Regions from separate parts of the Rhodococcus sp. IEGM 1354 genome, predicted to be linked through region 2. Evidence: predicted binding sites of a transcription regulator. Region 2 holds the regulator's gene; each other region holds the start of a gene.
The links. The regulator LexA, encoded in region 2, represses DNA repair genes until DNA is damaged. The targets are predictions, from matches to a motif close to CGAACANNTGTTCG.
Positions count from the first base shown of each region.

Region 1: the regulator LexA is predicted to act here: its motif matches at 2,660-2,673, upstream of QM588_RS16805 (error-prone DNA polymerase).
Region 3: the regulator LexA is predicted to act here: its motif matches at 3,703-3,716, upstream of cofD (2-phospho-L-lactate transferase).

Region 1 covers NZ_JASHKT010000007.1:82,632-93,026, reverse strand. Annotated here, with positions in the region: gene QM588_RS16815 (SDR family oxidoreductase) at 1-417, opposite strand, end outside; gene QM588_RS16810 (MMPL family transporter) at 452-2,581, opposite strand; gene QM588_RS16805 (error-prone DNA polymerase) at 2,709-5,984, shown strand; gene QM588_RS16800 (metallophosphoesterase family protein) at 6,039-6,539, shown strand; gene QM588_RS16795 (SDR family NAD(P)-dependent oxidoreductase) at 6,559-7,284, opposite strand; gene QM588_RS16790 (methyl-accepting chemotaxis protein) at 7,340-8,293, opposite strand; gene QM588_RS16785 (DUF222 domain-containing protein) at 8,370-10,395, opposite strand, start outside.
Region 2 covers NZ_JASHKT010000005.1:12,754-23,148, reverse strand. Annotated here, with positions in the region: gene QM588_RS12200 (1-phosphofructokinase family hexose kinase) at 1-411, opposite strand, end outside; gene QM588_RS12195 (DeoR/GlpR family DNA-binding transcription regulator) at 408-1,175, opposite strand; gene ptsP (phosphoenolpyruvate--protein phosphotransferase) at 1,348-3,078, shown strand; gene QM588_RS12185 (uracil-xanthine permease family protein) at 3,099-4,370, shown strand; gene QM588_RS12180 (acyl-CoA dehydrogenase family protein) at 4,524-5,666, shown strand; gene lexA (transcriptional repressor LexA) at 5,746-6,423, opposite strand; gene QM588_RS12170 (hypothetical protein) at 6,823-7,212, shown strand; gene nrdR (transcriptional regulator NrdR) at 7,312-7,776, shown strand; gene hrpA (ATP-dependent RNA helicase HrpA) at 7,789-10,395, opposite strand, start outside.
Region 3 covers NZ_JASHKT010000005.1:411,403-421,797, reverse strand. Annotated here, with positions in the region: gene QM588_RS14110 (NDP-sugar synthase) at 1-486, shown strand, start outside; gene QM588_RS14105 (NUDIX hydrolase) at 527-1,075, opposite strand; gene QM588_RS14100 (coenzyme F420-0:L-glutamate ligase) at 1,082-2,434, opposite strand; gene cofD (2-phospho-L-lactate transferase) at 2,458-3,447, opposite strand; gene QM588_RS14090 (WhiB family transcriptional regulator) at 4,210-4,443, shown strand; gene QM588_RS14085 (metallopeptidase family protein) at 4,487-4,972, opposite strand; gene QM588_RS14080 (DUF3499 domain-containing protein) at 5,045-5,455, shown strand; gene QM588_RS14075 (phosphomannomutase/phosphoglucomutase) at 5,661-7,043, shown strand; gene QM588_RS14070 (tobH protein) at 7,115-8,257, shown strand; gene manA (mannose-6-phosphate isomerase, class I) at 8,257-9,492, shown strand; gene QM588_RS14060 (amino acid permease) at 9,630-10,395, shown strand, end outside.

The DNA.
Region 1 (10,395 bases), on a different contig from region 2:
CTTGTCGAAGTCGTTCTCGGAGAACGTCCCTCGGTAGTCACCTGCCACTGCGATCGACGAGATGTGGTGCAGACGAGCGTCGGTCCTTTTCGCCAGTTCGATCACCGACGCCGTTCCGGCGACATTGGTCGGGGTTTGCTCGTCTCCCGCCGTGAGGTCGTAGACGGCACCGAGATGCACAATGTGATCGACGTCGGCCGGAACGTCTTTCAGGCCGAGCCCGGGTTCGACGAGATCGCCGATCAGTGGGCGGATTCTGTCGCCGCCGTCCAGCTCGTCGGCCAGCTTTTCGAGTCGAGCGACCGATTGCGGTCGAACGAGTACATGGACGAGGGCGTCCGCATCACGTCCGAGAAGTCGGGGCAGCACGTTCTTGCCCAGAAACCCGGTACCGCCGGTCACGATGTAGCTCGCCATGCGAGGCGACCTTACTCCTCGGTAAGTTCGACGGCTAGTGCCCCATACCGGCCTTCTCGTGCACCTTCTTCATCCACGCCGGGGCCCACCAGTTGGCTTCGCCCATGAGCTTGACCAAGGAGGGCACCAGCAGCATGCGGATGATGGTGGCGTCGATGATCAGCGCCAGAATCACGCCGAAGCCGAGGAACTTCATGATCGACAGGCCCGAGATCGTGAACGCACCGGTGACGACGATCAGAATCAGGGCCGCGGCAGTGACGATGCGTCCGGTGCGTTGGGCTCCGAAAATGACGGCCTCCTCGGTGGAAGCACCTGCCGAGCGCGCTTCGACCATCCGAGACATCAAGAACACTTCGTAGTCGGTCGACAGGCCGAAGATGACTGCGAGGATGAGTACGACGAAGGTCGACTCGAGCGGACCGGGCGTCACTCCCAGCAGGCTTGCACCGTGACCTTCCTGGAACACCCAGGTCAGTGCTCCGAAGGTCGCTGCCAGGCTCAGCCCGGCCATGAGAACTGCTTTGATCGGCAGCACTATCGAGCCGAAGGCCAGGAACAGCAGGACCAACGTCGAGATCACCATGATCGCGATCATCACCGGCAGCCATTTCGCGATCGCGGCATTACCGTCGTCGACGTTCGCGCGTCCGCCGCCGACGAGGATTTCGGTGCCGTCCGGTGGAGTGATCGACCGGAGGGCAGTCACCGCATTCGATTGGGACCGAGCCTCGGTCGTTCCGTCGCGGGGTTCGCTGTAGGACGCCTGGAATGCCACCAGATCGTCCTTGGATCCGAGGAATTCGGCGCGGGCAACGCCGGGGGTGGCGTTCATCGCTGCGGTCAGTTCCGCAACGGGCGGGCCCTGAGGCTTGACGCCGTCGAGACCCCGCAGCACCACGGTGGCACCGTCGCCGGTGGACTCGAAGTCGGTGGCGAGGGTTTCGAAGGCTGCCCGTGCCGGGTCGTTCTTCGGTAGTGCGGTGTAATCGACCTCCCCCAAGGAGACCTTCAGAATCGGCGTGGCGACGATCAGCAGGCCCGCGACGATGACGGCGGCGACGATTCCTGGATTCTTCATCACTCGGGTGACGACACCACCCCAGAACTTGTGTGCGCGTGCGTCACTACGGTCCGAGGCGGTACGCGACCAGGTCCAGGAGTTGATGCGAGTGCCAAGCAGGGCGAGCAGGGCGGGCACCGCGGTCAGTGACAGCAGGGCGGCGCTGGCCACCGCGGCCATGGCACCGAATCCGAGGGATCGGATCACCGCCTGCGGGAAGACCAGCATGCCCGCGAACGAGCAGATCAGGAGCAGTCCGGAGAAGACGACGGTGCGCCCCGCGGTGGACACGGTACGTACGGTCGCCTCCATCGACGACGACCCAGTGCGGAGTTCCTCGCGGAATCGACTGACGATGAACAGTCCGTAATCAATGGCCAAGCCGAGGCCGAGCAATGACGCGACGTTGATCGAGAACGAGCTCACCTCGGTGAATTCGGTGAGCACCCGCAGGATTGCCAGCGAGCTGAGCACACTGAGAATCCCGACGAATACCGGCACCGCTGCGGCGATCACGCCACCGAAGATGAAGACGAGAAGCAGAAGTGTGATGGGGACGGCGATGATCTCCGAGCGCACGAGGTCTCGCTCGAGGGTTTGGCTGAGCGAGACTCCCACGACCGATGCGCCGGCGAACTGCGACTCGATGCCGGGGACGACGAGTTGTGGAGGTAGCTCACCGAACGTGTTGAACGTAACTCCCGATTTCGCACCGAGGGAGATCGTCACCAGTGCTTTGGTTCGGTCTTTCGAGACCAGGAATTCCTTGGTCACCGGGTCCGCGGTCCAGTAGGAGTTCACGTTTCCGAGGGTGTAGCGGCTGCGGAATTCGTCGAGTGTCGACTGCACCTGTGGTCCGATGTCGTCGATCGTGCGTCCGTCGGGTGCGGTGTAGATCGCGACGATGTCGGGGGTCGGTTGGCCGATGCCCTGGACCAGCCGCGCGACCTGTGACGATTCGCTGCCTGCGTCGGCGTATCCGCCCTCACTCAGTTTCGAGAAGACGCCCAGTCCCAGCACGCCGCCGACGGCTACGACCGCGACGACGACGGCGAGCACCCATCGCTTGTGCGATACGACGAACGATGCCCAACGCGTCACAACTGTGCTCCGGCTCTGTGGAAGGGGTGAGTAGCGATTCGACTGTAGTTGATCGTGTCGGACCCTCGTGTTCTCATTAGAACAAGTGTTCGACGATGTGTGTGACGGTGTGAAGGAGGTGGTCTCGATGGGATGGAACGACGGGCCGCCCACCTGGTCGGAAATGGAGCGAGTCCTCTCCGGACGCCCCAAGCCGGTCGTCGAAGGCGATGGGGGCGACAGCCCGGCGTGGTCGCGCAAGCGCGATGCCTATCAGGGTCGCCGGCCCGATTCGGTTCGGCCGTCGACACCGTACGCAGAACTGCATGCGCATTCTGCGTTCAGTTTTCTCGACGGCGCATCGCAGCCGGAGGAAATGGTCGAGGAAGCGGTGCGTCTGGGACTCGAATCCATTGCGATCACCGACCACGACGGTTTCTACGGTGTCGTACGTTTCGCCGAGGCGGCACGAGCCCTCGGCATCGGAACAGTCTTCGGTGCCGAGCTCTCGCTCGACACCCACCGGTCCAGGGCCGGAGCGACCGATCCCGGAGGTACGCATCTTCTGGTGCTCGCTCGCGGACAGGAAGGGTATCGGCGGCTGTCGCGTCGGATCGCGGCCGCGCATCTGGCCGGCGGAGTCAAGGGTGAGCCGCGGTACGACGTGGACGAACTCACCGAATCGGCGGGAGGGCACTGGCAGATCCTGACCGGTTGCCGCAAAGGGCATGTTCGCCAAGCACTCTCGCGGGGTGGGCCGGAGGCGGCCGATCTCGCGCTGCGCGATCTGGTCGATCGGTTCGGGGCCGAGCGCATCACCGTCGAGCTCACCAGGCACGGCACTGCCGACGACGATGAGCGCAACGACGCTCTCGCTGCCCTGGCTCGCCGGTACGGTCTGCCGATGATCGCCACCACGGCGGCGCACTACGCCAGTCCACGTAGCCGAAGGTTGGCCATGGCGATGGCTGCGGTACGTGCCCGGAGCAGTCTGGACGAGGCGGCAGGGTGGCTGGCACCGACGGGTGGTGCACATCTGCGGTCGGGGGCGGAGATGGCGGAGCTGTTCGAGCACTATCCCGGTGCAGTGCACGGTGCCGTCGAACTGGGTCGAGAATGTACGTTCGATCTGACGTTGATCGCGCCTCGTCTCCCACCGTTCGAGGTGCCCGACGGTTACACCGAGATCAGTTACCTGCGGCGGCTCACGTTCGAGGGCGCTGCCCGGCGATACGGCCCGCAATCGTCGAACCCGGCTGCATATTCGCAGTTGGAGTACGAGCTCGACATCATCGAGCGGCTCGAATTTCCGGGCTATTTCCTGGTGGTGCACGACATCGTTCATTTCTGCAAGACCCACGACATTCTGTGTCAGGGGCGAGGTTCGGCGGCGAACTCGGCCGTCTGCTACGCCATCGGAATCACGAATGTCGATCCGGTCGCCAACAAGTTGCTCTTCGAGCGGTTTCTCGCACCCGAACGCGACGGCCCTCCGGACATCGACATCGACATCGAGTCGGATCGGCGGGAAGAGGCCATTCAGCATGTGTACGCCAAGTACGGCCGTACCCATGCCGCTCAGGTCGCCAACGTCATCACCTATCGCGGGAAGTCCTCGGTACGAGACATGGCCCGCGCTCTCGGGTTCTCCCAGGGGCAACAGGACGCGTGGAGCAAGCAGATCACCCGGTGGTCCGGAATCGGCGATCAGGACGGCGACGGGATCCCCGATTCCGTTCTCGAACTCGCGCGTCAGATCGAGGGCTTTCCGCGTCACCTCGGCATCCATTCGGGAGGAATGGTGATCTGCGACCGGCCGATCGCCGACGTGTGCCCGGTGGAATGGGCGACGATGGAGAATCGCAGTGTGCTGCAATGGGACAAAGACGATTGTGCCGCAGTGGGTTTGGTCAAGTTCGACATGCTCGGGCTCGGGATGCTCTCGGCTCTGCACTACATGATCGACCTGGTCGCCGAGCACAAGGGCATCGAGATCGACCTCGCCTCGATCGACCTGTCCGAACATGCGGTGTACGAGATGTTGCAACGGGCCGATTCGGTCGGTGTGTTCCAGGTCGAGTCGCGGGCCCAGATGGCCACTCTTCCGCGGCTCAAGCCGCGTAATTTCTACGATCTCGTCGTCGAGGTCGCCTTGATCCGTCCCGGCCCCATTCAAGGTGGCTCGGTGCACCCGTACGTCAAGCGGCGCAACGGACTCGAACCGGTCACCTTCGATCATCCGTCGCTGAAGAAAGCGCTCGATCGAACTCTCGGAGTGCCGCTGTTCCAGGAACAGCTGATGCAGATGGCCATCGACGTCGCGGGCTTCAGTGCCGCCGATGCCGATCAGCTGCGTCGAGCCATGGGGTCGAAACGGTCGCCGGAGAAGATGGAATTGCTTCGTGGGCGGTTCTACGACGGAATGCGTGATCTGCACGGCATCACCGGTGCAGCCGCGGATCGAATCTACGAAAAGCTTTCGGCGTTCGCCAATTTCGGCTTTCCCGAGAGCCATTCGCAGAGCTTCGCCTCGTTGGTCTTCTACTCGTCGTGGTTCAAGTTGCACCATCCGGCGGCGTTCTGTGCCGGTTTGCTGCGTGCTCAGCCGATGGGCTTCTACTCACCTCAGTCTCTGGTGGCCGATGCCCGGCGGCACGGCGTGGTCGTGCACGGTGCCGACGTCAACGCCAGCCTCGGCCATGCAAATCTCGAGGCAGACGGTCTCGAGATCCGCATGGGTTTGGCGGACGTGAAGTTCATCGGGACGACACTTGCCCAGAAGATCGTCGACGCGCGAGATGCACACGGGCCGTACACCTCGTTTCTGGATCTGGCGGGACGCGTCGAACTGTCGGTAGCGCAAGCGGAAGCACTGGCCACGGCCGGCGCGCTGGGGTGTTTCGGCATCACTCGGCGAGAGGCGCTGTGGGCTGCCGGAGCGGCCGCGGGGGAGCGGCCCGGTCTGCTCCCCGGCGTCGGCGCATCGACGAAAGCGCCTGCGCTGCCGGGTATGACGGACCTCGATCTGGCGTCGGCCGATGTCTGGGCCACGGGAGTGTCACCCAATTCCTACCCCACTCAGTTCTTCCGGGATCGGCTGGATTCCCTCGGCGTGGTCCCCGCGAATCGGCTGCTGCAGATCCCCGACGGTGACAGGGTTCTCGTCGGCGGTGCAGTGACGCATCGTCAACGTCCGGCAACCGCGGGAGGCGTCACGTTCATCAACCTCGAAGACGAAACCGGCATGGTCAACGTCGTGTGCTCGGTGGGATTGTGGGCAAAGTACCGCAAACTCGCAATCACCGCTCCGGCGTTGCTCATTCGCGGCAAAGTGCAGAATGCCGAGGGAGCGGTGACCGTGGTGGCAGACCATCTGCAATTGATGGATTTGCGAGTTGCGTCCCGATCCAGGGACTTCCGCTGATGGACGCGCCCTGCCCGTGCGTCATCGAGTGGGAGGCCGGTGCAGAATCGAGGCGTGAAGCTACTGATCATCGCGGACACTCACCTGCCCACCCGAGCGAAAGTGCTGCCCGATCAGGTGTGGGCCGCCGTCGACGACGCCGATGTGGTGATCCATGCCGGCGATTGGGTGAACCTCGCGACGTTCGAGGCACTCTCGCAGCGATCTCGTTCGCTGGTCGCATGCTGGGGAAACAACGACGGCGACGAATTGCGTGCGGTGATGCCCGAACGTGCCGACGTGGTACTCGGCGGCGTGCGCTTCACCGTCGTCCACGAGACCGGAGCCGCCACAGGACGCGAGCGCCGGATGGCGACCGAATACCCCGATACCGACGTCCTCGTGTTCGGGCACAGTCATATTCCGTGGGATACGACGGCCGACAACGGTCTACGGCTGCTCAACCCCGGATCTCCGACGGACCGGCGTCGGCAGCCGTTCTGTACCTACCTCACCGCCGTCGCCGATGGCGGCGAGCTGACAGAAGTCGAGCTGCATCGACTTCCGCCTCGCTGAGCGGCATGCCGAGCGTCCGTCACATTCCACCTGCGACTCTGACGACCGTTCCGGTGGCGTAGCGCGCATCCTCGGACAACAACCACGACACCGCGCCGGCGATCTCGTCGGGCACTCCGGGGCGGCCGAGGGGGATGCTCGACGCCATCTTGCGTGGTCGCTCACGGTCTTTGTGAAACTCGGTCTCGATGACCCCCGGCGCGACGGCGTTGACACGAATGTTCTGCGCGGCAAGCTCTTTGGACAGGCCGATCGTCAAGGTGTCGACGGCTGCCTTGGCCGCGGCGTAGTGCACGTACATACCGGGACTTCCGATGGTGGCTGCCGCGGAGGAGATGTTGACGATGGCACCGCCGTGGTCGGCCATCGCTTGGATCGCGTACTTGCAGCAGGTCAGGACGCCGAGCAGGTTGACGTCCAAGTCTGCCCTGATCGTCTCGATGTCGTTGCTCGCCAGGGTCCCTACTGCGCGCGCCGATCCGGCGTTGTTCACCAATCCGGTGACAGTGCCGATCTCGGCAGCCGCAGCGAATAGATCGATCACCGACCGCTCGTCTGTGGTGTCGGCACGTATCGCGACGACCGTTCGGTCGGCGCTCGATAGTTCGTGCACCACTGCGTCGGCGGTCGCAGAATCCGAGCGGTAGGCGATCACGACGTCGTGCCCATCGGCCACGAGACGCCGAGATACTGCGGCTCCGATTCCGCGGCTGCCGCCGGTCACGATCGTCAAAGGGGCATTCATCGTTCGACAATAGCGAGCGGCTCGGCGGCGACAGCTAACCGTCACTGCTGGGTTCTCACTGCTGGGTAGGTGCGGGCTCTCTGGCATGGTCGACCAAGTCGTGCACCAGTCCGATGATGACGTCCATCTGTTCGATGACCTCCACGCGCAGTCGGTCCTGTTGCTCGTCGGGCATGACCGGGGCATTCGGGCCGTCGAGGGACATCAACAGATCGATGTTGGTGCGCAGAGCGGTCAATGGTTCCATCAGTTCGGCACCTGCGTCGACTATCAACTGTCCCTGTCGTGCCCGCGACCGCGAGAGCGCAGCCAGCATTTCGTTGAAACTGTTGGCGAGAGACGCCAGTTCGTCGTCTCCGTTGACGTCGATGGGCTCGAAGGCACCCGTCCTGGCCACTCGTTCCGTTCCGGCGCGTAACCGTCTGACCGGACGAAGCCCGGTGCGAGCGACGGCTGCGCCGGCCAGACCAGCGAGGGCGACGAGGAACGCCCCGACGAGGATCAGGGCCAGCGTGAGTTTTCCGAGCAGTGGTGAGGTACCGCTCAGGGCTTCGGCCACCATGATCGTCTCACCGGAATCGGTGCGCTCGGCGGATATGTAGTAGCCGCGAACCTCCCGCAGTGACCGATCGGTGCGGCCCTCGGTGACCGCCTTCTCCGGATCGTCGAGCCCACCATCGGAGTTGGTGAAGGGGTAGGTGCCGTTGGACGAGGACACCAAGGTGCCATCGGTGGTCATCAACGCAACTTTGACCGCAGTTCCTTCTGTGTCTTCGATCCCGAACCCGAACAGATCGGCCGGCACTCCCGACGATGCGCTGGCGATCAGCGCATCGCTGTTTCGGCCGACACGGTCGATGATCTGCGAGCGAAGCGACTGCTCTGCGACGAGGTAGATCGCCAGAGCGCTGACCGCAACGGCGAGCGCCGCCAGGCTCATCGTCAACACTCGAATCCGTCCGTGCAACGACAGCGCCCTCGGGCGGGTGTGCGCACGTGAATACCTCATGGATCGAGTATGCCGGTCGGCAGCGACCAGAATTCGCGAGGCTGCCATGAGTAGGCACCGAAGAGCGCACCGATACTCAGAATGGCGGCTCCTCGTCTTCTTCGTTGGTCGATTCTGGTTCGGGGGTCGGGTTGTCGGGTGGGTCGGGGTAGGCGATGATGCCGGATCGTGTGGGTTGGGTGGGGATGTGTGGCCGGAGGTCGTTGCCGATGATGGGTACTGCGGTTCCTTTGGCTGGCAGGGCGATTCGGGTGGTCTTCGAGGTGGAGGTCCACAGGATCGCGCCGCCGGGGAGCATTACTGCTTTCCAGTAGCCTGCGGTTTTGACGCTGTGGTGGTATTCGCAGAGGCATTGGAGGTTGTTGATGGTGGTCCAGCCGCCGCCGAGTGGGTTGGCGTGGTCGAACGGGATCACGTGGTCGAGTTGGCAGCGTGCAGCGGGTCGGTGGCAGCCGGGGAAGCGGCAGTGCCGGTCGCGGAGTCGTATGGCGGCGGTGGTGAGGGCGTCGGGTCTGTAGATCAGGGCTCGGTCGGTGAGGGGGTCGCGTCGGACGGATTTTGCGAGGGTGGGGTCGGCGGCGATGGCGGCTTCGAGGGCTGCGGCGAGGGATGCGTTGCCGAGGTAGATGCCTGCCGGTGTGTGGATCATGCGGCGGTTCGACCGGATCATCGAGGGTAGGTCGAGGGCAGAGCTGTGCCGTGTGCCCCGGCCGATTGGGGTGTGGGTACAGAACAGTGCCGCTGCGGAGGCAAGGGCATTCCGACGCCGTTGCCGGGTGTCGTCATCAACGGTCGGCTCAGGTGGTGTCGCGGCGGTCGTCGAATCGGTCTGTGCAGCAGCCGAACCCGAACGCGAATACGGACCCGGCCCTGCGTCGCGATGCGGTCCTGGGTCCGGTGGCGGCGGTGATGGTATTGACGGTAGTGGTGGTGGGGTGCTCGCCGCGCGCGACGTTGCGGTGCCGGTACCGGTTGCGGTGCCGTTGCTTGTTGGCGGGGTGTGCGATCGGGTCACTGTGTCGGCACCCGACCGCGAGCTACCCCCAGGATCGCTATTGGCACCGTCTACCCACTCCGCACCGTCCACCCACTCTGCACCGTCCACGCGTTCTGCATTGTCGGTTGCATTCTTGGTCGCGCTGTCGGTGTGAGTTGTCGGTGCTGCCGTGTCCGCTGGCGCTGACTTCTCCGTTGCGTTGTCCGTCGGCGCTGCTGAGCGTGTTGCGGTGCTGGTGCCTGTGTCGGTGCGTGTATCCGCATGCGCTGGAGGCGTATTCGATTCGGCTACGTTCGATGCCGCCGAGTTCGGCTGTGCCGGCTCGGGTTCTGTCGTGTTCGGCTGGGCTGTGGTGTCTGTGGTGTCTGTCGATTCAGCGGAGCGTTGTTCCCATTCCCCGGTTTCCGGGTTCTGCACTGCCAGCCCAAGTGTCTCGGCGAGGGTGACCGCTTCGGTGAGCAGAATCTGCCACTGACTGTTTCGGGCTAGTTCCCGCGCGAGGTCGGGGTCGATGGAACCGTGCCCGGCCAGGTACGCCGGATTTGCGAGCAGTCCGATGAGGGTGGCGATGTCGACGGTGATCATCGTCAACGGCACCCGACGATCCGGCAGCTCTGCATCTTTCTTCGGGCAGTCCGACCGTGGGCACAGGCAAATCAGCCGTGGTTCTCCGTGCATCCGCGCCATGAACGCATCACACAGTCGTTCCTGCTTACCGCGCGGATCCTTCACACACACCGTGTCGGCCATCTCCTCCAGGAGCTGCCATGCGGCGGCGGCTTCGGGGGCGGTCAATACTGCTCGGATCCGCGCCAACTCCCCAGCCGGGGCATACGAGACACTGCGGAACTTCCTCGCGAACTCCCGCAACGCCGCTGCTTCCTCCGGCGCGACCCGCAGCAGAATGTCCCAGATCTCCTTCTCCAACGGCCCCGGCGAGAGTCGGCGCGCGGCTTCGACGATCTCGTCCTCGACCGACCGCACGATGTCGTCCGAGAGGTTGTCGAGAATCCGGCACGCCACCCTCACTCGCGGAAGGTCGATATCACCGGCCTCGAACGCAGACCGTAGCTTCGGCATGCGGGTGTGCAGGGCGACCCCGACA
Region 2 (10,395 bases):
AAGCGAACCCGACAGCACCACCCACTCGGCATCGACAGCGAGCGTGAGAACCCGGTCTCGCAGTTCGGCGCGCGTCTGCTCCGACACCGTGGCACCCGGCTCGTTGATCTTGGTCGTCGTGCCGCCGATCTCGCTGACGGTGATGTTGGTGCGCGCCGGTCCGGACGTCGGCACTGCCGAGTATCGAACGCCTTTGGCGGACATCGCGTCGAGTAGTGGATCGCCGACGTTGGCCGGGAGTACGGCCAGCGCCTCGACGCCCGATCCGCTGATGACACGAGCGACGTTGACGCCCTTGCCGCCCGGGTCGACGGCCGAGGACGACGCCCGGTGCACGCCGCCGCGGGTCAGGGGTGTTTCGAGCGCGACCGTGCGGTCCATGCTCGGATTGGCCGTGAGTGTGACCATCATGCGATCACCACCTCGATTCCTTTGTTGCTGAGTTGTTTACGGTCTTCGTTCGAGATGTCGCTGTCGGTGACGATGACGTCGATGGTGTCCACTCGGGCGAAACTCACCAGGTGCTCGCGGCCGATCTTGGACGAATCTGCGAGCACGACAACATGATTTGCGGCCTCGACCATCGCGCGCTTGACCGCGGCCTCGTCGCTGTCGGGGGTGGACAGTCCGTGCCCGACGCTGATGGCATTGGTGCCGATGAACGCGACGTCCACCCGTAGCCATTCGAGGACCCGCAGAGCTTCGTCGCCGACGGCCGCCTGAGTGGTTCCGCGTACACGTCCGCCGAGCAATCGGAGGCTGATGCTCGGCATGGTGGCAGCTCGAGCGGCGATCGGAACGGAGTTGGTGACCATGGTGAGTTCGCGATCGTGCGGTAGCAGCCCCGCCAGGCGGCCGGTGGTGGTGCCCGCATCGAAGACGGCGCTGCCGCCGACGGGCGGAAGGAACGACAAGGCAGCAGCTGCGATCGCGTCCTTCTGGTCTGCGCGGGTGAATTCCCGCTCCGAAACGCCCGGCTCGAGTGTGGTCAGCGCCGAGGCGGGTACTGCTCCACCGTGGACACGACGGACGACTCCCATTCGGTCGAGAGTGGCGAGGTCGCGCCGCACGGTCTCTGTGGTGACGCCGTACGCGGCGGAAAGTTCGTTGACGGAGACGCGGCCGTGTGTACTGATCAGTTCGGCAATCGCGTGTTGTCGTTCTTCGGCGTACACCTGCGTCTCCCTCCCGGTTGATGTTGCTTTATGTTGTTTTACGCCCGTGTGTGTTGACATGTCAAGGCTTTGGAGTAATCTCGGTCACAACACAGGTAAGCAATTGAGTGCGCCACAGCTCGCAGAACAGATGCGATGACCTTTTGTTCACGCAGGATCCGAGGAGGACCACATGACGGGATCGGTTAGCACCGCTTCGACCGGACACGCAGACACGACAGTCGATGCTGCCGGAACCGGAGCAGCGCAGACGACACTGCGCGGGACGCCCGTCGTGCCCGGTGTCGGATACGGTCCCGTCATTCGCCCCGGTGCCCGTCCGTCCATCCCCGCCGATACCGGCGAGGTGGCCGAGGCCGATCGGGAGTCCGAGAAGGCTGTGTTCGATGCAGCGGCGAACGCCGTCGCCACTCGATTGCGCGGACGCGCGGAGCTGGCGACGGGAGCCGCTTCGGAGGTTCTGTCGGCCAACGCCGCGATGGCAACCGACCGCGGATGGCTCGGTGCCGCTCGCGCCTCGATCGCCAAGGGCAGTTCTGCCGTCACCGCAACCGCTGCTGCCACCGAGAAATTCGCCGCCATGTTCACCCAGCTCGGTGGCCTGATGGCCGAGCGAGTGACCGACCTACGCGACATCCGCGACCGCGTCATCGCTGAGATCCTGGGTGTTCCCGAGCCCGGAGTTCCTGTGCCGGCCGAACCGTCGATCCTGTTCGCCGACGACCTTGCCCCGGCCGACACCGCAGGCCTCGACCCCACTCTGATAGTCGGACTGGCGACCTCGCTCGGAGGTCCGACCAGCCACACCGCAATCATTGCCCGCCAGCTCGGCATTCCGTGCATCGTCGCCGTGGCCGGCCTCGACGACATCGCCGCAGGTACGAATGCATCCGTCGACGGAACCAGCGGCCGTATCGACCTCGAACCCGACGCCGACTCGGCCCGCGCTGCGGTGGTCTCCGCCCGTGACGAACTCGACCGAGTGTCCCAGTGGGCCGGTCCCGGTACCACCGCCGACGGCCATGCGGTCGACATCCTCGCCAACGTTCAGGACGGTGCCGGTGCCCGCGCAGCGCGGTCGAGCGCAGCCGACGGGGTGGGGTTGTTCCGCACCGAACTGTGCTTTCTGGACCGCGATTCCGAACCGACCGTGGACGAGCAGGCCGAGATCTACGGCCAGGTCCTCGACGCGTTCGCAGGCAAGAAGGTCGTCGTCCGCACCCTCGACGCCGGTTCGGACAAGCCGCTGAGGTTCGCCACCCATCCCGACGAGGCCAACCCGGCCCTGGGCATTCGTGGCATTCGCATCGCCGAAGCCGACCGCGGCATTCTGTACCGCCAGCTCGACGGCATCGCCGCGGCAGCGAAGGCGACCGAGTCCTCGCCGTGGGTGATGGCACCGATGATCGCCACCGCTCAGGAAGCACAGGACTTCGCCGCGGATGTGCGCGAACGCGGACTGACCCCGGGCGTTATGATCGAGATTCCCGCTGCCGCTCTGCTCGCCGAGCACATCCTCGAGCACGTCGACTTTCTGTCCATCGGTACCAACGACCTGGCTCAGTACACGATGGCCGCCGACAGGATGTCGGCGCAGCTGGCCGGTCTGACCGATCCGTGGCAACCGGCCGTGCTCGCACTGGTGGCGCACACGGCGGCGGCCGGCGCGAAGGTGGGCAAACCCGTCGGTGTCTGCGGCGAGGCCGCCGCCGACCCGCTGCTGGCCTGTGTGCTGGTAGGACTGGGCATCACGTCGTTGTCCGCGGCCTCGGCCGCCGTCGCCCACGTCGGTTCCAAGTTGGCGACCGTGACCCTCGATCAGTGCAAGGCCGCTGCTGCCGCTGCACTGAAGACCGACAGCACCGCTGCTGCCCGTGAGGCAGTGAGCGCGATCCTGGGCTGACGCAATAGTCTCTTCCCATCATGAGAACTATGGGTTGGACGCTGCACGGGAACGGACGAACCGTCGAGGCCGGAGCCGTGGTCGCACCGGACGAACGCTTGTCGTGGCCACGAACTGTCGGCATCGGGATGCAGCACGTCGTCGCAATGTTCGGGGCCACACTGTTGGTTCCGACCATCACCGGGTTCCCGGTCTCGACGACGCTGCTGTTCTCGGGCATCGGTACCGCACTGTTCCTGATCATCACGCGCGGGCGGGTACCGAGCTACCTCGGGTCGTCGTTCGCCTTCCTGGCCCCGCTCGGTGCAACCGCGGCCGACGGTCCGGCCGCGCAGCTCGGTGCCGTTCTTTGTGTGGGCGTCGTGCTGGCCGTGATCGGCTTCGTCGTGAAGTTCGCCGGAGCGCGGGTGCTCGACGCAGCGATGCCGCCCGTCGTCACCGGTGCGGTGGTCGTGTTGATCGGGCTCAATCTGGCCCCTGCCGCGACGACCTCGTTCGAAGCGCAACCGCTCGTCGCGGCCGTCACCCTGGTGGCGATTCTCCTCGCGACGGCAGTCGGTCCCGGACTGGTGGGCCGACTCGGGATCCTGCTCGGTGTCGTGGTGGGCTGGGTATTCGCCGCCGTCACCGGCGGTATCGCGCAACCACGACTCGACGCTCTGAGCGCCGCGAGCTGGGTCGGGCTACCCGAGTTCCGTGGCCCGTCGTTCGAGCTGTCGGTGATTCTGGTAGCGCTGCCGGTGGTGATCGTCCTCGTCGCCGAGAACGTCGGACACGTCAAGGCAGTCGCAGCGATGACCGGAAAGAACCTCGACGACGTGGCCGGTGATGCCCTGATCGCCGATGGGTTGGCGACCACCCTGGCCGGGGCTGCTGGTGGATCGGGAACCACCACATACGCCGAGAACATCGGAGTGATGGCCGCGACCCGCGTGTACTCGACCGCCGCGTACTGGGTTGCCGCGATCACCGCGATCGTGTTGGCGTTCTCGCCCAAGTTCGGTGCGCTGATCTTCACCGTCCCGGACGGTGTCATCGGTGGAGCGACACTCGTGCTCTACGGGCTCATCGGACTGCTCGGCGTTCGAATCTGGACCGATGCCAAGGTGGATTTCACCGATCCGGTGAACCTCACCGTCGTCGCAGCAGCACTCGTCGCCGGAATCGGCGACCTGACGCTCTCCGTCGGATCGGTCGAACTCGGTGGTATCGCGTGGGGATCGCTGGGCATACTCGTCGGATACCCGATCGTCTCGGCGTTGGCCCGAGGGAGAACGACTCGACGACGCTAGCAGGGGCGGTCACGGATCGCGCACGTTTTGGTCATCGACCCCCGGTGCACCGCGAACGTACTGTTGAACCGTGACGTCAGTCGCACCGACGACCGCGCTGTGACACCCCTTTCTCGCGGTCGACGACGGTGCGCACCGAACAAGGAGACCCGCGTGGAACGCACACTTTTCGAGCCCGAGCACGAGCTGTTCCGGGAGTCGTACCGGAAGTTTCTCGAACAGCACGTAGCGCCGAATCATGCGAAGTGGGAAGAGCAGAACCTCGTCGACCGCGACGTGTGGGTCGAGGCCGGGAAGCAGGGCTTCCTCGGAACTGCTGCTCCCGAGGAATTCGGCGGCGGCGGAGTCAAGGACTTCCGCTACAACGCCATCGTCACCGAGGAGACCACCCGCGGCGGCTACAGCGGCATCGGCTTCACCCTGCACAACGACGTCGTCGCGCCGTACTTCATCGAGTTGGCCAACGACGAGCAGAAGCAGCGCTGGCTTCCCGGATTCTGCTCGGGTGAGCTGATCAGCGCGATCGCCATGACCGAGCCGGGCACCGGCAGCGACCTGCAGGGCATCAAGACCAAGGCCGTTCGGGACGGCGACGACTGGGTGCTCAACGGCTCGAAGACGTTCATCACCAACGGCATCAACGCCGATCTGGTGATCGTCGTGGCGTGCACCGATCCCGAGAAGGGGGCCCAGGGCTTCTCATTGCTGGTCGTCGAACGGGGCATGCCCGGTTTCGAGCGTGGCCGCAACCTCGACAAGATCGGCATGAAGGCCCAGGACACCGCTGAGCTCAGCTTCACCGACGTTCGGGTTCCCGCCGCCAACCTGCTCGGCGAAGAAGGCATGGGCTTCATCTACCTGATGCAGAACTTGCCCCAGGAGCGGCTCTCGATTGCCGTCGTTGCCGCTGCAGCCATGGAATCGGCACTGGAGATGACCATTCAGTACTGCCGTGACCGCAAGGCATTCGGTAAGTCGATCGGAAAGTTCCAGAACACGCGATTCGTGTTGGCGGAACTCGCTACCGAAACCACCGCCACCCGCATCATGGTCGACAAATTCATCGAACTGCTCAACGACGGCAAGTTGACCGTGCAGGAAGCTGCCATGGCCAAGTGGTGGACCACCGAGAACCAGGTCAAGCTCATCGACCGATGCCTTCAGCTGCACGGTGGGTACGGCTACATGAAGGAGTACCCGATCGCCAAGGCGTACATGGATTCTCGGGTACAGACCATCTACGGCGGCACCACGGAGATCATGAAGGAGATCATCGGTCGCGGACTGAATCTCTGATTCTGCCGATCGTTCAGGACCGACGAGAAGGGCCGCAGCATCTGTGCTGCGGCCCTTCTTCGTTGTGTCCGAACAGAGTTCAGAGCTTGCGCATCACGGTGACGACCTTGCCGAGAATGGCAGCATTGTTGCCCGGGATCGGCTCGAACAGTGGGTTGTGCGGCATGAGCCACACCTCACCCTTGGAACGCTTGAACGTCTTGACCGTGGCCTCACCCTCGATCATCGCCGCGACGATGTCGCCGTTGTCGGCCACGGACTGTTGACGCACGACGACCCAGTCGCCGTCGCAGATCGCCGCGTCGATCATGGACTCGCCGACGACCTTGAGCAAGAACAACGATCCCTGACCGACCAACTCGCGGGGGAGTGGGAACACGTCCTCGACGGCTTCCTCGGCCAGAATCGGACCACCCGCGGCGATCCGCCCCAGAACGGGAACGAACGTGGGAGTCGGCAACCGGTCCTGATCCTCGGACGAGCCGTCGACCGCGGCGGCAGCTTGATCGGCCTGCACCTCGTCGAGTCCGCGAACGTCGACCGCGCGGGGGCGGTTGGCGTCGCGCCGCAGAAATCCCTTCCGCTCCAGGGTGCGCAACTGATGGGCGACGGACGACGTCGACGTCAGGCCCACGGCATCGCCGATCTCTCGAATGCTGGGTGGGTATCCGCGCTCGGTGACCGATGCCCGGATGACCTCCAACACCTTCCGCTGGCGCTCGGTGAGCCCCGCGCTGATGTCGGTGCCCACCTCCATGGCCTTCGGGGTAGGCTCGGCGGCCGGCTTTCCGGCCGCGGCCTTGCCGACCGTCGAGGATCCGGCTCGCGTGGAACCAGCTTTCGTGGAACCCGTCGTACTGGAACCGGTGATGGACCTCGTCGAGGTCTCGTCCTTCATGCTGTCGGCCTCCTGCTGATGCGGCTGGATTCGGTCTACGCGGTATCGATCCACGCGGACTGGAGTTGATGTTGTCGACTCGTGTGGCGTGTGGTTTCTGACACGAATCTAGCGTGTATCAGCTGTTGAATCAAACATCTGTTCGACTCGTGTCGCGTTTTCTACAGACTTTGTCGGAGGCGCGTGATAGAACTTCGAACAAGCGTCCATCGAACGCCTGATCGAACAATCGATCCAACGAGCGAAGACGAGGTTCCGATGACCATCACCACCGATCGTCCCACCACTGCCGGTTTGCGTTCGCGATCCGGTGTCGTCGAGCGTCGTCGGCGCTCGCGGCCCGTGCTGCAGAACCACGCGCGTCGGACGCAGAACGGCCCGTGCTTGCCTGTGGTGGACGAGTCCTGGACCGACGTCACCGATCGCGAGATGGCGGATCGAGACTTCGACGACACCTCGGCCCATTTCGCGAGCCAGACCGTGCGCCCACGCTCTCTCGTTCTGTGGATGTTGGCTGTGGTCGTCGTGGCCGGCGGTCTGATCGGCATCGCGAATCTGAGCGCGACCACACCCGACGCGGCCACTCAGCCCGCCGGCGCGGTCATGGTTCACGACGGAGCGCTCGTCGAGTACGCACCCAGCAGATGACCACCGGCACCATGGTGCCCAGCGTGGCTGAGTATCCTCGAAGACTGCCCCGACGCGCACGTTCGTCGTCGGAGTATCGGCTACGACGGAGGCTCCCTCATGCATTGCCCGTTCTGCAGGCACCCCGACTCACGCGTGGTGGATTCGCGTGAGATGGACGAGGGTCAGGCAATACGGCGACGCCGGTCCTGCCCCGAGTGCGGTCGACGCTTCACCACCGTGGAGGCTGCCGTGCTCGCCGTCGTGAAACGCAGTGGTGTGACCGAGCCGTTCAGTCGGGAGAAGGTCGTCAAAGGAGTTCGTCGCGCCTGCCAGGGCAGAGACGTCGACAACGACGCGCTGAACCTGCTGGCTCAGCAAGTCGAAGACAATATTCGCGCGGCCGGTTCGGCCGAGATTCCCAGCAACGAAGTGGGCCTGGCCATTCTCGGACCGCTACGCGATCTCGACGAAGTGGCCTACCTTCGTTTCGCGTCGGTCTACCGCTCGTTCAGTTCGGCCGAGGACTTCGAGAAGGAAATTCACGAACTCCGCAAACATCGAGAGTCCGCCGACGTCGAGTGAACCGCGGGCCGATCAGCGAGACTGATCGGCGATCGCCTTCTCGATGCGCTTCTCCGATACCGGATACGCGGTACGAATTCCCTGCGCGAACAGCCCCACCCGCAGCTCCTCGATCATCCAGAACAGCTCCTGCACACCCGGGCTGCTCTTCCTGCTCTCCGGAAGCGAATCCAACAGCCGCCCGTACGAGCCGTACACCCGGTCGAGAACGTCCATCGCCGCAGCGTCGCGGCCCGCGCTGCTCGGCAGCGTGGACAGTCGCTTCGTCGCCGCAGCGAGATAGCGTGGCAGATCGGCCAACCGTCGAGAACCGAATTCGGTGACGAAACCGCGAAAGATCAAGCCGTCGAGCTGTTCTCGGACATCGTCGGCCGGCTCACCCGATGCGCTCTGCAACTGGGCCGACAGAGCCAACGCGGCCGTCAGGACCGGTCGAACCAGAGCGAGAACAGCAGCTGTACGCCGCGAAACCTCTGCGTCCACCAGTGCCCGGAGCTTGTCGAACTCGGCCGGATCGCGAACCGGTCCGCCGTGCGCGTCCATCGCTTCTTCCACAGCGAGCGCACGGCATTCCTCGAGCAGCGCATCGACGCCGCCGTACGGGTTCTGGCCGAGCGCAAGACGTTCGGCGGTCGGCAGCCCGGCCAACAGCGCCTTCGTTCCCTTCGGTGCCGTGGCGAGCAGCAGAGTCCGGGTGCCCGCGCGCATGGCTGCTCGTTGCTGGGCGGGGGTACTGAGCACTCGCACCGCCACGCCCGAACCCTCGGGCACCAACGCCGGGTACCCGGTGACCTTCTGTCCGCCCACGTCTCGGGTGACCGTGGGTTCCAAGCGGCCCAACGTGCCCGAGGTCCACGCCAGCGTCGGGGCGCGCTCTGCGTCACCGACCGCACGTGCGACCTGACGGCCGACCTCACCGGCAAGACCGGCGCGCAACGCAGTCAGATCCTTGTTGCTGCCGAGCACGGTCCCGGACGGGTCGACCGCGGCGAACGTCATTCGCAGGTGATCGGGTAGCGCCGCAGTGTCGAAGTCCTTCGCGGTGATGTGGCACTGTGCGGCCCGTGAGAGTTCTCGGGCCAGAGCCGTCACGAGTGTTTCGGCCCGCGGTCTCATCACTGCCAACGCTGCCGCAGCGAAGTCCGGAGCCGGAACCACATTGCGTCGCAATGCCTTCGGTAGAGTCTTGATCAAGGCCGTGACGAGCTCGGCGCGCATCCCAGGCACCAGCCAGTCGAAGCCGACCGGCTGTACCTGAGCGAGCAGTGCGATGGGAATCCGCGCGGTGACGCCGTCAGCGGCGGTGCCGGGCTCGAATTGATACGTCAGCGGAAATTGGATCTCACCCTGTCGCCACGCGTCCGGGTATGCACCTGTCAGTACCGACGCGGCGTCCGAGTTGACGACGGTGTCCGTAGTGAAGTCGAGCAGGGACGGATCTTGCCGGCGGGCCTTCTTCCACCAGGTGTCGAAGTGTCGCGCAGACACGGCTTCCGGGGCGATGCGGGCGTCGTAGAAATCGAACAGTGCGTCGTCGTCGACGACGATGTCCCGCCGCCGAGCGCGATGTTCGAGCTCGCCGACGTCGTCGAGCAGAGCCCTGTTCTTGTGAAAGAACCCGTGCTGGGTCTTCCATTCGCCCTGGACCAGTGCATGCCTGATGAAGAGCTCGCGAGACGCCTCGGGATCGATGCGGTGATAGTTGACCGGGCGCTGCGTCACCAACGGGATGCCGTACAACGTCACCCGTTCGTAGGCCAGCGCCGATTCCCGTTTGATCGACCAGTGTGGTTCGGAATACGTGCGCTTCACCAGATGCGGTGCCAACCGTTCGGCCCATTCCGGTTCTATGCGGGCGGCCATGCGGCCCCACAGCCGTCCGGTCTCGACCAGTTCTGCAGCCATGACCCAGCGCGGTGGCTTCTTGAACAGACCTGACCCGGGGAAGATCGCGAAATGTGCTCCGCGGGCACCCAGGAACTCACGCTTGTCGCCCTCTTTGAGGCCGACGTGCGAGAGCAGGCCGGACAGCAGGGACTGATGCAATGCGTTCTCGCTCGACTCTGCGTCGGGCACTGTCCATCCGAGGCCGCGAGTGATCTGGCGGAGCTGTCCGTGCAGGTCCTGCCATTCGCGGATCCGCAGGTAGTGCAGGAACTCGGTGCGGCACATGCGTCGAAACTGGTTGGAAGACAGCTCGTCTCGCTGCTGCCGCAGGTACTTCCACAGCTGCACGTGCGCCAGGAAGTCCGAATTCTCGACGGCGAAACGGGCGTGCTTCTCGTCTGCAGCCTGTTGGTGCTCGGCGGGACGCTCGCGCACGTCCTGAATCGACAACGCCGCCACCACCACCAGCGCGTCACGAAGCGATCCGTTGCCGTTGGCCTCGACCAACATTCGTGCCATTCGAGGATCGACAGGAAGGGCGGACAGTTCGCGGCCGATCGGGGTGAGCTCGGCAGTGCCGTCCTTGGTGGCCGGCTTCAGTGCTCCGAGTTCTTCCAGCAAGCCGATACCGTCGCGGATGCTGCGTGGATCCGGCGGCTCGACGAAGGGAAACGCGTCGATCTTGCCCAATCCGAGCGCGGTCATCTGCAGAATGACCGAGGCCAGATTGGT
Region 3 (10,395 bases), 400 kb from region 2:
GAGGTGTTCCCCGCCCTGCTCGCCGAGAACAAGAAGGTTTACGGGCACGTCGACAGTGCGTACTGGCGCGACATGGGTACCCCCGAGGATTTCGTCAAGGGTTCGGCCGACCTCGTTCGCGGAATTGCGCCCTCGCCCGCACTGCACGGAGATCGCGGCGAGTCCTTGGTTCACCCCGGAGCGGGTGTCGCACCGGGTGCACTGCTGATCGGTGGAACCGTCGTCGGACGTGGCGCCGAGATCGGCGCAGGCGCTCGTCTCGACGGCGCGGTGGTGTTCGACGGTGCGATCGTCGAAGCGGGGGCCGTGGTCGAACGATCCATCCTGGGCTTCGGAGCCCGCATCGGACCGCGGGCACTGGTGCGTGACGCCGTCATCGGTGACGGTGCCGATATCGGAGCTCGTTGCGAGTTGCTACGTGGGGCACGCGTGTGGCCCGGAGTGAAGCTGCCCGACGGGGGAGTGCGCTTCTCCACGGACGTCTGATCGTCGTCCCGAGGGGCTGAGCGGTGCCGAGCCGGCCCGATCAGCGACGCGCGGCGAGCGCGACGAGATTGTCGATGGTCTCGCGCTCGGCCGCGTCGGGTAGTTCGTCCACCGGCCACCAGCGCAGATCCGTCGATTCCTCGCTGCGCACCGCGCGAGCGCCGTCCGGGGCGCGCACCAGGAACCGAAGGTCGAGGTGTCGGGTCGGCTTACCCAGCGAGCACGTGATCGGGTGAGTGTGGGCCGAGAGCAATTCGGGATCGATCGACAGGTCGGCAATTCCGGATTCTTCGGTCGCTTCGCGCAGCGCCGCCGCGACGACCGTCTCGTCCTCGGGTTCGCAGTGACCGCCCAGCTGAATCCACCGGCCCACCCTGGGATGCAGGGTCAACAGAACGTGTCGACCCGACGCGTCGAGTACCAGCGACGACGCCGTGATGTGGCCGGCCTCGTTGGCACGTAGACACGCGTCGGGATTGCTGTGCAGAAAGGCGATCACGGTGTGCCGAAGGGATTCGTCCCTGGAATCGGTGGGTGCCCATCGGTCGAGCGTCCGGGCTGCGGACTGCCACAGTGAGGAAGCGGACATCGTCGGTCAGAGCTCCACCAGCGAAGACCCGGGCACGGCCGGATCTCGTACCGTCAGCGGCTCGCTGGGGTGTCCGATTGCGATGGCCCCCAATGCTTTCCAGTCCGCACGCAAGCCGAGCTCGGCGCGGACGGTATCGGCGGCGAAGATCGTCGAACCGATCCAACAGCTACCGAGATCGCGAACGGCCAGGGCGACGAGCAACCCCTGAACGGCGGCACCGACCGCCACGGTGAACATGGTGTCCTCGGCTGCGCGACGCCTCGCGTCGGGATAGGTGTGCGCCCCGTCCGGCACACAGAACGGAATCACGATTTCCGGCGCGTCGAACAGAATGTCACCGCGGCTCAGCCGTGCGGCGATGCGGTCCTCGGTCAGCCCGTCACCGGCCAGATCGGCTCGCCACTGCTCTCGCATGGTCTCGAGCAGTCGGCGGCGCACAGCGGGCGTTCTGATCCAGACGAATCTGACGGGGTGGGTGTGGTGCGGGGCGGGGGCGGTGAGGGCATCCGCGACGGCGCTCCGAATGGAGTCCGGGTCGACTGCGTCGGGGGAGAACGATCGAACCGACCGTCGGCGGAGCAGGGCTTCGCGTCGACCACGCTCCAGCGCCTCGGCGGTTCCCAGCCAGAACAGGTCGTCTTCGCCGCCGCGGAGCAGGGTGGCGGCGTTGGAGCCGTCGTCGACGGGTGACAGTCCGCGAACGACGGCTATCGGAACGCCACCCAGCTTGCCCTTCACGAGATCGCCTGCCGCAGCGAGTTCGTCGGCGATCGCGACTTCGGTGACGATCAGCTCGTTGCCCTGTCCGTCTTCTGCCCCGGCGTATCGGTGCACGACCGCCAGGCCGGCAGCCCCGATCGCGGCGTCGGTCTGACCGATCCGCCAGGCCCGGCCCATCGTGTCGGTGATCACGACAGCCACGGTGACTCCGGCCGACTCGTGCAGTGCCTGCCGAAGAGCTGCAGCGCTGGCGTCGGGATTCTCCGGGAGCAGCGCCAGTTCGCTGCCGTCGACGTTGGACCCGTCGATACCCGACGCGGCTTGCACGATGCCGAGGCGGTTCTCGGTGATGAGTGTCCGGCCTTTTCGGGCGACGACGCGAACGGCCTCCTGATCGACGAGGACCCGGCGGGCTGCGTCCCGCTCCTCGGGGTCCTGCGGTGCGGGCACCAGACGTCCCTCGACTTTGGAGACGATCTTGCTGGTGACCACGAGGACGTCTCCGTCGCGCAGCCAGGGCGCACGGGCGACGATCGCTGCGGCGAGATCGTCGCCCGGCCGAAACTCGGGAAGTCCGGTGACCGGCAGGATTTCGATCGATCCGCCCGGCGCGTGATCGCCGGGAGCGTCCGGCATCGACGCCACCTCGCGTGGGGCGGTCACAGTTCGAGTCCGGCGGCGCGCAGGGCGGTTCGTGCCATCACCGCTGTGGTCTCCGGGTCGGTCATCAGCAGCGGAATCGACTGCACGTCGACTCCGTCGACCACCGCTGAGTCGGTGCTGTGCACCAGCCAGGCGTCGAGAATGCCGGTGCCGCTTCGGCTTCCGTAGAGGCGTCCGACGGCTTCTGCCGTCGTCTCGACGCCGATGACCGACAGGCACTCGTCTGCCATGCCGCGCAACGGTTTACCGTCCACCACCGGGGACAGGCCGACGACCTTGGCTGCGGTGGTGCGCAGTGCGCCACGGATGCCGGGTACGGCAAGGATTGCGCCGACACTGACCACCGGGTTGGACGGGGCCAGGATCACCGCGTCGGCCTCGGCGATCGCTTCGGCGACTCCCGGTGCAGCAGTAGCCTGTTCGGCTCCGATATGAGCGAAACTGTGCGTGGGAATCTGCGCGCGGTAGCGAACCCACCACTCCTGGAAGTGGATTGCGCGTTGCTGCTCGCCGCTGGGGTCGTCCGGGTCGGTGACCACGACGTGTGTTTCCGAGCGGTCGTCGGTGACCGGCAGCAATCGGACCCCGGGCTGCCACCGGTTGCACAGCGCCTCGGTGACGGCCGACAGCGGAAATCCGGTGCGCAGCATGCGACTGCGGATCAAGTGCGTGGCGATGTCCCTGTCGCCGAGCCCGAACCAGTCGGGATCTGCTCCGTACGCGGCCAACTCGTCGCGGGCGTTCCATGTCTCCGCCACCCGGCCCCAGCCTCGCTCGGTGTCGATCCCGTTCCCGAGGGTGTACATGCACGTGTCGAGATCGGGACAGATGCGAAGGCCGTGCATCCAGACGTCGTCGCCGACGTTGACCACCGCCGTGATCTCGTTCTCGGGTTCGTCGCCGAGAAGGGAGTCGCCGAACAGGGATTTGAGCCCCTGGAGGAACCGTGCGCCACCGACGCCACCGACCAGAACAGTAACTTTCACAACATGCGAGCCTAGTGCGGTTGCCGCAACCCCGGGTGAGCGCCCACCCGGACCGTCCGCGGGGCCGGGATCCGAGCCCGAGAACCGCCGCGACACGCACGGGACGCGCTCCGATTCGGGGAGACAGCCGATTTCGGGCATGGGATGGTATTGGATTTGTGCGATCGGCTTGACCGCGACACACCTGTACGTGTCTAATCACAGGTATGTCATTCAGCGTTCGCGGCACGAGTTCGACTGCAGCGAACCTGGTTTCGAACACTCGTTCCCTTCCTGTTCGTCCCTGAGTGGACGTCGAGTAGAGGTCGAGAGTTGGACGGGTGGAGAGCAGGCTCGGACTACCAGCTCGATCGAATACCGGCGCGGGGCAAGGTATTCGAGATTACGAGGACCGAAAGTATCTGCGCTACCACAGGTGAGGAGGCGGAAGCGATGTATGACCAGCACGTGACACGTGATCAGCGGGGCGGACCCACTGCACACCTCAGCGCTGTCGACGACGCGCCGCAAACCGAGTCCGATTCCGGCGTGGATTCGAGCGTCACCGTCGACGCCGGTTCTGCGTACGTGACCCCGTCGAACGATGCAGCCGAAGGCGAGCTCTCGAGTGACGCCGTGCGAATCGATGAGGACATCGACAGCCCTGATGTCGGCGACGTCGATATCGACGACTCGGACAACGACGCCGACTCGATGCCGTTCGTGGCCGAATCGGTTCCACCCGCCAAGCCGTTTCTCAGTCTCGTGGCGGGTTTCGACGAGATGTTCGAGGAGATAGAGGATCAGTGGCAGGAGCGCGCACTGTGCGCTCAAACCGATCCCGAAGCCTTCTTCCCCGAAAAGGGCGGCTCCACCCGCGAAGCGAAACGAATCTGCCTCGGCTGCGAGGTCAAGGACGAGTGCCTCGAATACGCTCTCGCCAACGACGAGCGATTCGGAATCTGGGGCGGCCTGTCCGAGCGTGAGCGTCGTCGGCTCAAGCGCGGGATCGGCTGAGCCGAACGCGTTCGGAGTGATCCACCCACGCGCCGACGCTGCATCACGGCTCGGCGCTGGCGGGGTCCACCTCGTCGGGGTCGATCCCCAAATATGTTGCCACCTGCTCGACCAAGACCTCGAAAAGTAGGTCCTCCAGATCTTCCGGGTGCTTGGCGCGCCGCTCGAGCGGACGCCGGAACAGCACCACGCGGGCGCGTGTCGTCTCTCCGCGCTTGTCGATCCCAGCGGGGACCAGTCGCGACAGGGGTACCGGTCCTTCGGCGACCACCTCGGGCGGCCACGTCACCGATTCCGGGTCCAACGCCCTGATCTTGGGCACGTCGTCGACGGCGATGTCGAGTTTGGAGAGTTTGTCGTGCCATCGGTGGTCGATGCGCGCGAACGCGTCGAGAACCAACCGATCGAACTTCTCCGCACGCGATCGCCGGGCAGGTAGGTCCTCGGGCAGCACCGGTCCGCGGATGCCGCGGCCGTGCCGCGCAACGGACCGTGACGTGATCCGGCGCGTGGAAGAGAACTGAGGCATGGGGGCAGGTTATCGCGCCTGTCCGGTGTGTCGGTCGTTCGGTCGGTTGCACGTACCGGATACTCTGCACTCGTGAGATCACTGCGTGGCTGCTGCAGGCCTGGTTGCAACCGTTCTGCCGTTGCGACGCTCACATATGTCTACTCCGACTCCACTGCGGTCGTCGGTCCTCTGGCCACCGTGGACGAGCCGCACTCCTGGGACCTGTGCGAGGTCCATGCCTCGACGACCACTGCACCCAAGGGCTGGGAGCTCGTGCGGTACGAGGGTGGTTATTCGACATCGACCCCCGACGAGGACGATCTGACCGCGCTGGCCGAGGCCGTACGCGAAGCCGGTCGGGGAGACCGAACGCGCTCCGAAGAGCGAGACACCGGTGACCGGTCGCCCGCTCGCCACCATGACACCGACCGGCGGGCCACGCCCCCCGTCCGAACCGGCCGACGCGGACACCTCAGAGTCCTACCCGATCCCACGTCCTAGATCCCCTGAACAGAACGCCGCGGCGGGACGAGGCGCAGTGTCCGCCCGAACGAACGACGGGTCGACTGGCCTGTCCACCGGGCGTCTGGCAAGGTTTGCACCAGTACCGAAACGGACAAGCCGGTCTGGCGAGCTTCGGTGTTGATCGCCCCGTACCCAACGCTGGATGTCCGACGCCGGACGACCGACAATCAGGAGAATTTTCGTGGCCCGTACCGCAGAGTCCGTCAACGCCGTCATCAAGGCCTACGACGTCCGTGGCGTCGTAGGCGAGCAGATCGACGAGGCGTTCGTCCGGGACGTCGGTGCGTCGTTCGCCCGGTTGGTACGCGACGAGGAGGGTGCAGCGCGCACCGTGGTCATCGGACACGACATGCGCGACTCCTCGCCGGGCCTGTCCCGCGCTTTCGCGGACGGCGTCACCGCGCAGGGACTCGACGTCGTACACATCGGTCTCGCCTCGACCGATCAGCTCTACTTCGCGTCGGGCCTGCTGGAATGCCCCGGTGCGATGTTCACCGCAAGCCACAATCCGGCGAAGTACAACGGAATCAAGCTGTGTCGCGCCGGTGCCAAGCCGGTGGGGCAGGACACAGGGCTGGCCACGATCAAGTCGGAACTGATCGACGGGGTGCCGGACTTCGACGGCCCGGCCGGTACGGCAGCGTCGCGAGACGTGTTGACCGACTACGCCGGGTTCGTCCGCGATCTGGTCGACCTCTCGGGTCTCGGGTCCATGAAGATCGCCGTCGACGCGGGTAACGGCATGGGCGGGCACACGGTCCCCGCGGTGTTCGCTCCGCTCCCGGTGACGATCGAACCGTTGTTCTTCGAACTCGACGGCAGCTTCCCCAATCACGAGGCCAACCCGCTGGATCCGGCGAACCTGGTGGATCTGCAGCGCTTCGTCGTCGAGACCGGTGCCGACATCGGACTCGCGTTCGACGGGGATGCCGACCGGTGCTTCGTCGTCGACGAGAAGGGCGATCCGGTCTCACCGTCGGCTGTGACCTGCTTGGTGGCAGAGCGCGAGCTGGCCAAGGAGCCCGGTGCGTCGATCATTCACAATCTCATCACCTCGCGTGCGGTGCCGGAGTTGGTGACCGAGCTCGGCGGAAAGCCTGTCCGCACCCGAGTGGGGCACTCGTTCATCAAGCAGCAGATGGCCGATACCGGTGCGATCTTCGGCGGAGAACATTCCGCGCACTACTACTTCCGCGACTTCTGGGGTGCCGATTCCGGCATGCTCGCCGCGCTGCACGTTCTCGCTGCCCTCGGCGCACAGGATCGGCCGCTCTCGGAGATGATGGCCTCGTACGAGACGTACAGCGCGTCGGGTGAGATCAACTCGACGGTCGACGACGCAGCCGAGCGCACTCGGGCCGTACTCGACGCGTTCGCCGATCGGACCACTGGCATCGACCGTCTCGACGGCGTGACCGTCGACCTCGAGGGTGGTGCGTGGTTCAACCTGCGTGCGTCCAACACCGAGCCCTTGTTGAGACTCAATGTCGAGGCGCGCACCCGCACCGAGGTCGACGCGTTGTCGACCGAGATATTGAGCATCGTCCGCTCCGGACTGCAATAGTGGTTACCTAGAGTTCACAAGTGGGTATACAGGCAGTTCGAGTCGGTGACGTAAGGGAAGGTGCCGAGGTCATGAGGGCAGTGACGTCTCTGGTCGATCTCGACGACGCCGGCGCGATCGTGGCCGCCGATCGGGAGGGCGCGCTCCGCAGCGCCGCGCTCGCGGGTGCTCAAGTACGCGCCGTCGCCACTGCGGTCGAAGAGTCGGTACTCGCTCGCCTGGCCGACCTACGACCTCGCAGCGTGGTCATCGTGACGGGCGACGGCCGCAGCAGCCGTGCCGCGTCTCTGCTTGTCGCCGCTCTCGGAAGCCACTTGGGTGTTCCCCTGGTTCGTAGTACCGGAACCCCGCCGTGGATCGGGCCACTGGATGTCGTCGTGGTGGCCGGCGACGATGCGGGCGATCCGCGTCTGGCCGAATCGGTCGACGCGGCAGCGCGGCGTGGTGCGGAGGTCGTCGTCGTGGCACCGGAAGAGGGTCCCTTGCGCGCCGTGCGCGGTGCCAGGGTCATGTGGTTGCCGCCGCGAATAGCGGTTCGTGACCACAATGCGTTGATGCGCTATCTCGCGGCGTTCGTGGCCGTCCTCGGCGCGGTTGCCGGCGGTTCGTGGAAGGCGCTGCTGCCCAACCTTTCTCGGCTCGCCGATCTGCTCGACGCCGAGGCTGTGCGCAACAGCCCGTCCAACGAGGTGTTCCACAACCCGGCCAAAGCACTCGCCAGTGGGTTCAGCGGCAAGCGTGTGGTGCTCAGCGGTGCCGGGCCGGCTGCCGTCGAGGTGGCGCGACACGGTAGCGAGGTGTTGCTGCGGGTGGCCGGTCTGATCGTGGCTGCGGGTGAGCTCGGCGATGTCATCGCTGCATCCATCCGTGCGTCCATGGTCGAATCATCGGGCCCGGTAAGCACATTCGACTCGATCTTCCATGACGAGGAACTCGACGGACCGGCTCCCGAACAGCCGATGCGGGTATTCGTCCTGACGTCCGAATCCGATCGCGCGCTGACCGAACGACGCATTGCCGGTGTTCCGAATTCCGAACTGGTACTGACCGAGTCCGGTGAGGCGACGTCCGGCGGGGAGTTCGTGAGTTCGGGTTTCGAGGCCCGCGCGGCGTTGCCCGATCCGGTTACACTCTCGATGCTCGACACGATGTCCGTGTTGGCAACGCGGTTGGACACGACTGCCGCGTACCTGTCTTTGATGGGCGGTAGCTAGTGCAACTCCTGCGAGGCGCAGTCCGGTCCTACGCTTGGGGTTCGCGCACGGCACTGGCTCGTATCCAAGGTCGGCCGGTACCGTCCGATCATCCCGAAGCAGAGATCTGGCTGGGGGCACACCCGGCCGACTCTGCGCACGTGGTCCACGAGGGTGGCAGTACACCGTTGCTCACCCTCATCGACGGCGACCCGGACACCCAGTTGGGCGGCTCTGCACAGGACTTTTCGTCGCGGCTGCCGTACTTGCTGAAACTGCTTGCCGCAGAAGAACCTCTGTCGTTGCAGGCACATCCGAGCAGCGCGCAGGCGCGTGAGGGCTTCGCGCGAGAAAACGCCGCAGGTGTCCCGATCGATTCTCCGGTGCGCAATTACCGGGACCCCAACCACAAGCCCGAGCTGATCGTGGCACTCACCGAATTCGAAGCACTGGCAGGGTTTCGGCAACCGGCCGACACGGTCGAGTTTCTCGATGCGTTGGCCGTGCCGTCCCTCGCGGGGTATCGCACGTTGCTCGCCGCTCAGCCCGACGCGTCGGGCCTGCGGACAGTGTTCACCTCGTGGATCACGTTGCCCGGGCAGTCCCTGGACGATCTGTTGCCTGCGGTCGCCCAGGGCTGCATCGATTATCTTTCGGGGCCTGCACGCACCGACGGCGGTCGATTCGCCGCCGAGGCGCGGACGTTGCTCGAGCTGGGGGAGTCGTATCCCGGTGATGCCGGGGTACTGGCGGCCCTACTGCTCAACCGGGTGACCCTGACTCCTGGTCAAGGCCTGTACCTGGATGCGGGCAACCTCCATGCATACCTGCGCGGAACCGGTGTGGAGATCATGGCCAACTCCGACAACGTTCTGCGTGGAGGGTTGACGCCCAAGCATGTCGACGTGCCGGAGTTGTTGCGTGTGCTCGACTTCGAGCCCGCCGACATCTCTCCGATCACGCCGGGTGAGAACGATCGGCCCACCTACCGGTACCGGACACCGGCCCCGGAATTCGTCCTCAGCCGGACGGCGGTCACTTCGGGGGAGACCGTCGAGATCCCTGGAACCGGTCCGCGAATCCTGTTGTGCACCAGTGGTTCGGTGCTCGCGACGACCGGTGACACACACGCGGGGCTCACCGTGCCCCAGGGTAGTTCGGCGTGGATTCCCGCTGCCGACCGATCCGTCACCGTCACCGCGGACTCCGACGGTGCCGAGGTGTTCGTGGCGGCGGTCGGATCACTGCAGTCGTAAGACGCGGCAAGTCGCACGGTCGAAGTGTGCAACACGGGTGCCCGCAACCAATAAGGTGATGTCACAGTGAATTCTGTGACGGGTGTGTCCGATCGGATCGGCCGTCTGCAGAAGCGAAGTGGCGATACGGAGGTCCGATGACCAAGGCAGACCGGCCCAGGAAGGCTCCGCGTACGACGGGGTGGTTCCGGACCAAGTCGATCGAACAATCGATCAAGGACACCGATGAACCGGACACCAAGTTGCGCAAGGAGCTCGGTTCGTGGGATCTGACCGTGTTCGGTGTCGCGGTGGCGGTCGGAGCCGGCATATTCACGCTGACGGCGAGGACAGCCGGAAACGTTGCCGGACCGGCTGTCTCGCTGGCCTTCGTGTTGGCGGCCATCGCTTGCGGGCTCGCGGCCCTGTGTTACGCCGAGTTCGCCTCAACGGTTCCGGTCGCCGGTAGTGCCTACACGTTCTCCTATGCGGCGTTCGGTGAGTTCATCGCCTGGATCATCGGCTGGGATCTGATCCTCGAATTCGGACTTGCCGCGGCGGTGGTGGCGAAGGCTTGGTCGCTCTATCTGGGAGACCTGCTCGGCACGTCTGCCCCGGTACTACAGATCGGTTCGCTCGATTTCGACTGGGGCGCACTGCTCATCGTGGTGGTTCTGACGGTACTCATAGCCTCGGGCACCAAGCTGTCCTCGCGCGTTTCGCTGGTGATCACAGCGATCAAGGTAATCGTGGTGCTGTTCGTCGTCGTGCTCGGCGCGTTCTACATCAAGGTCGCCAACTACGACCCGTACATTCCGCCGTCCGAGCCCGCGTCCACGGGTGAAGGGCTTCATCAGTCCCTGTTCTCCTTCGTCACCGGTGCGGGCGGTAGCACCTTCGGCTGGTACGGACTGCTGGCGGCGG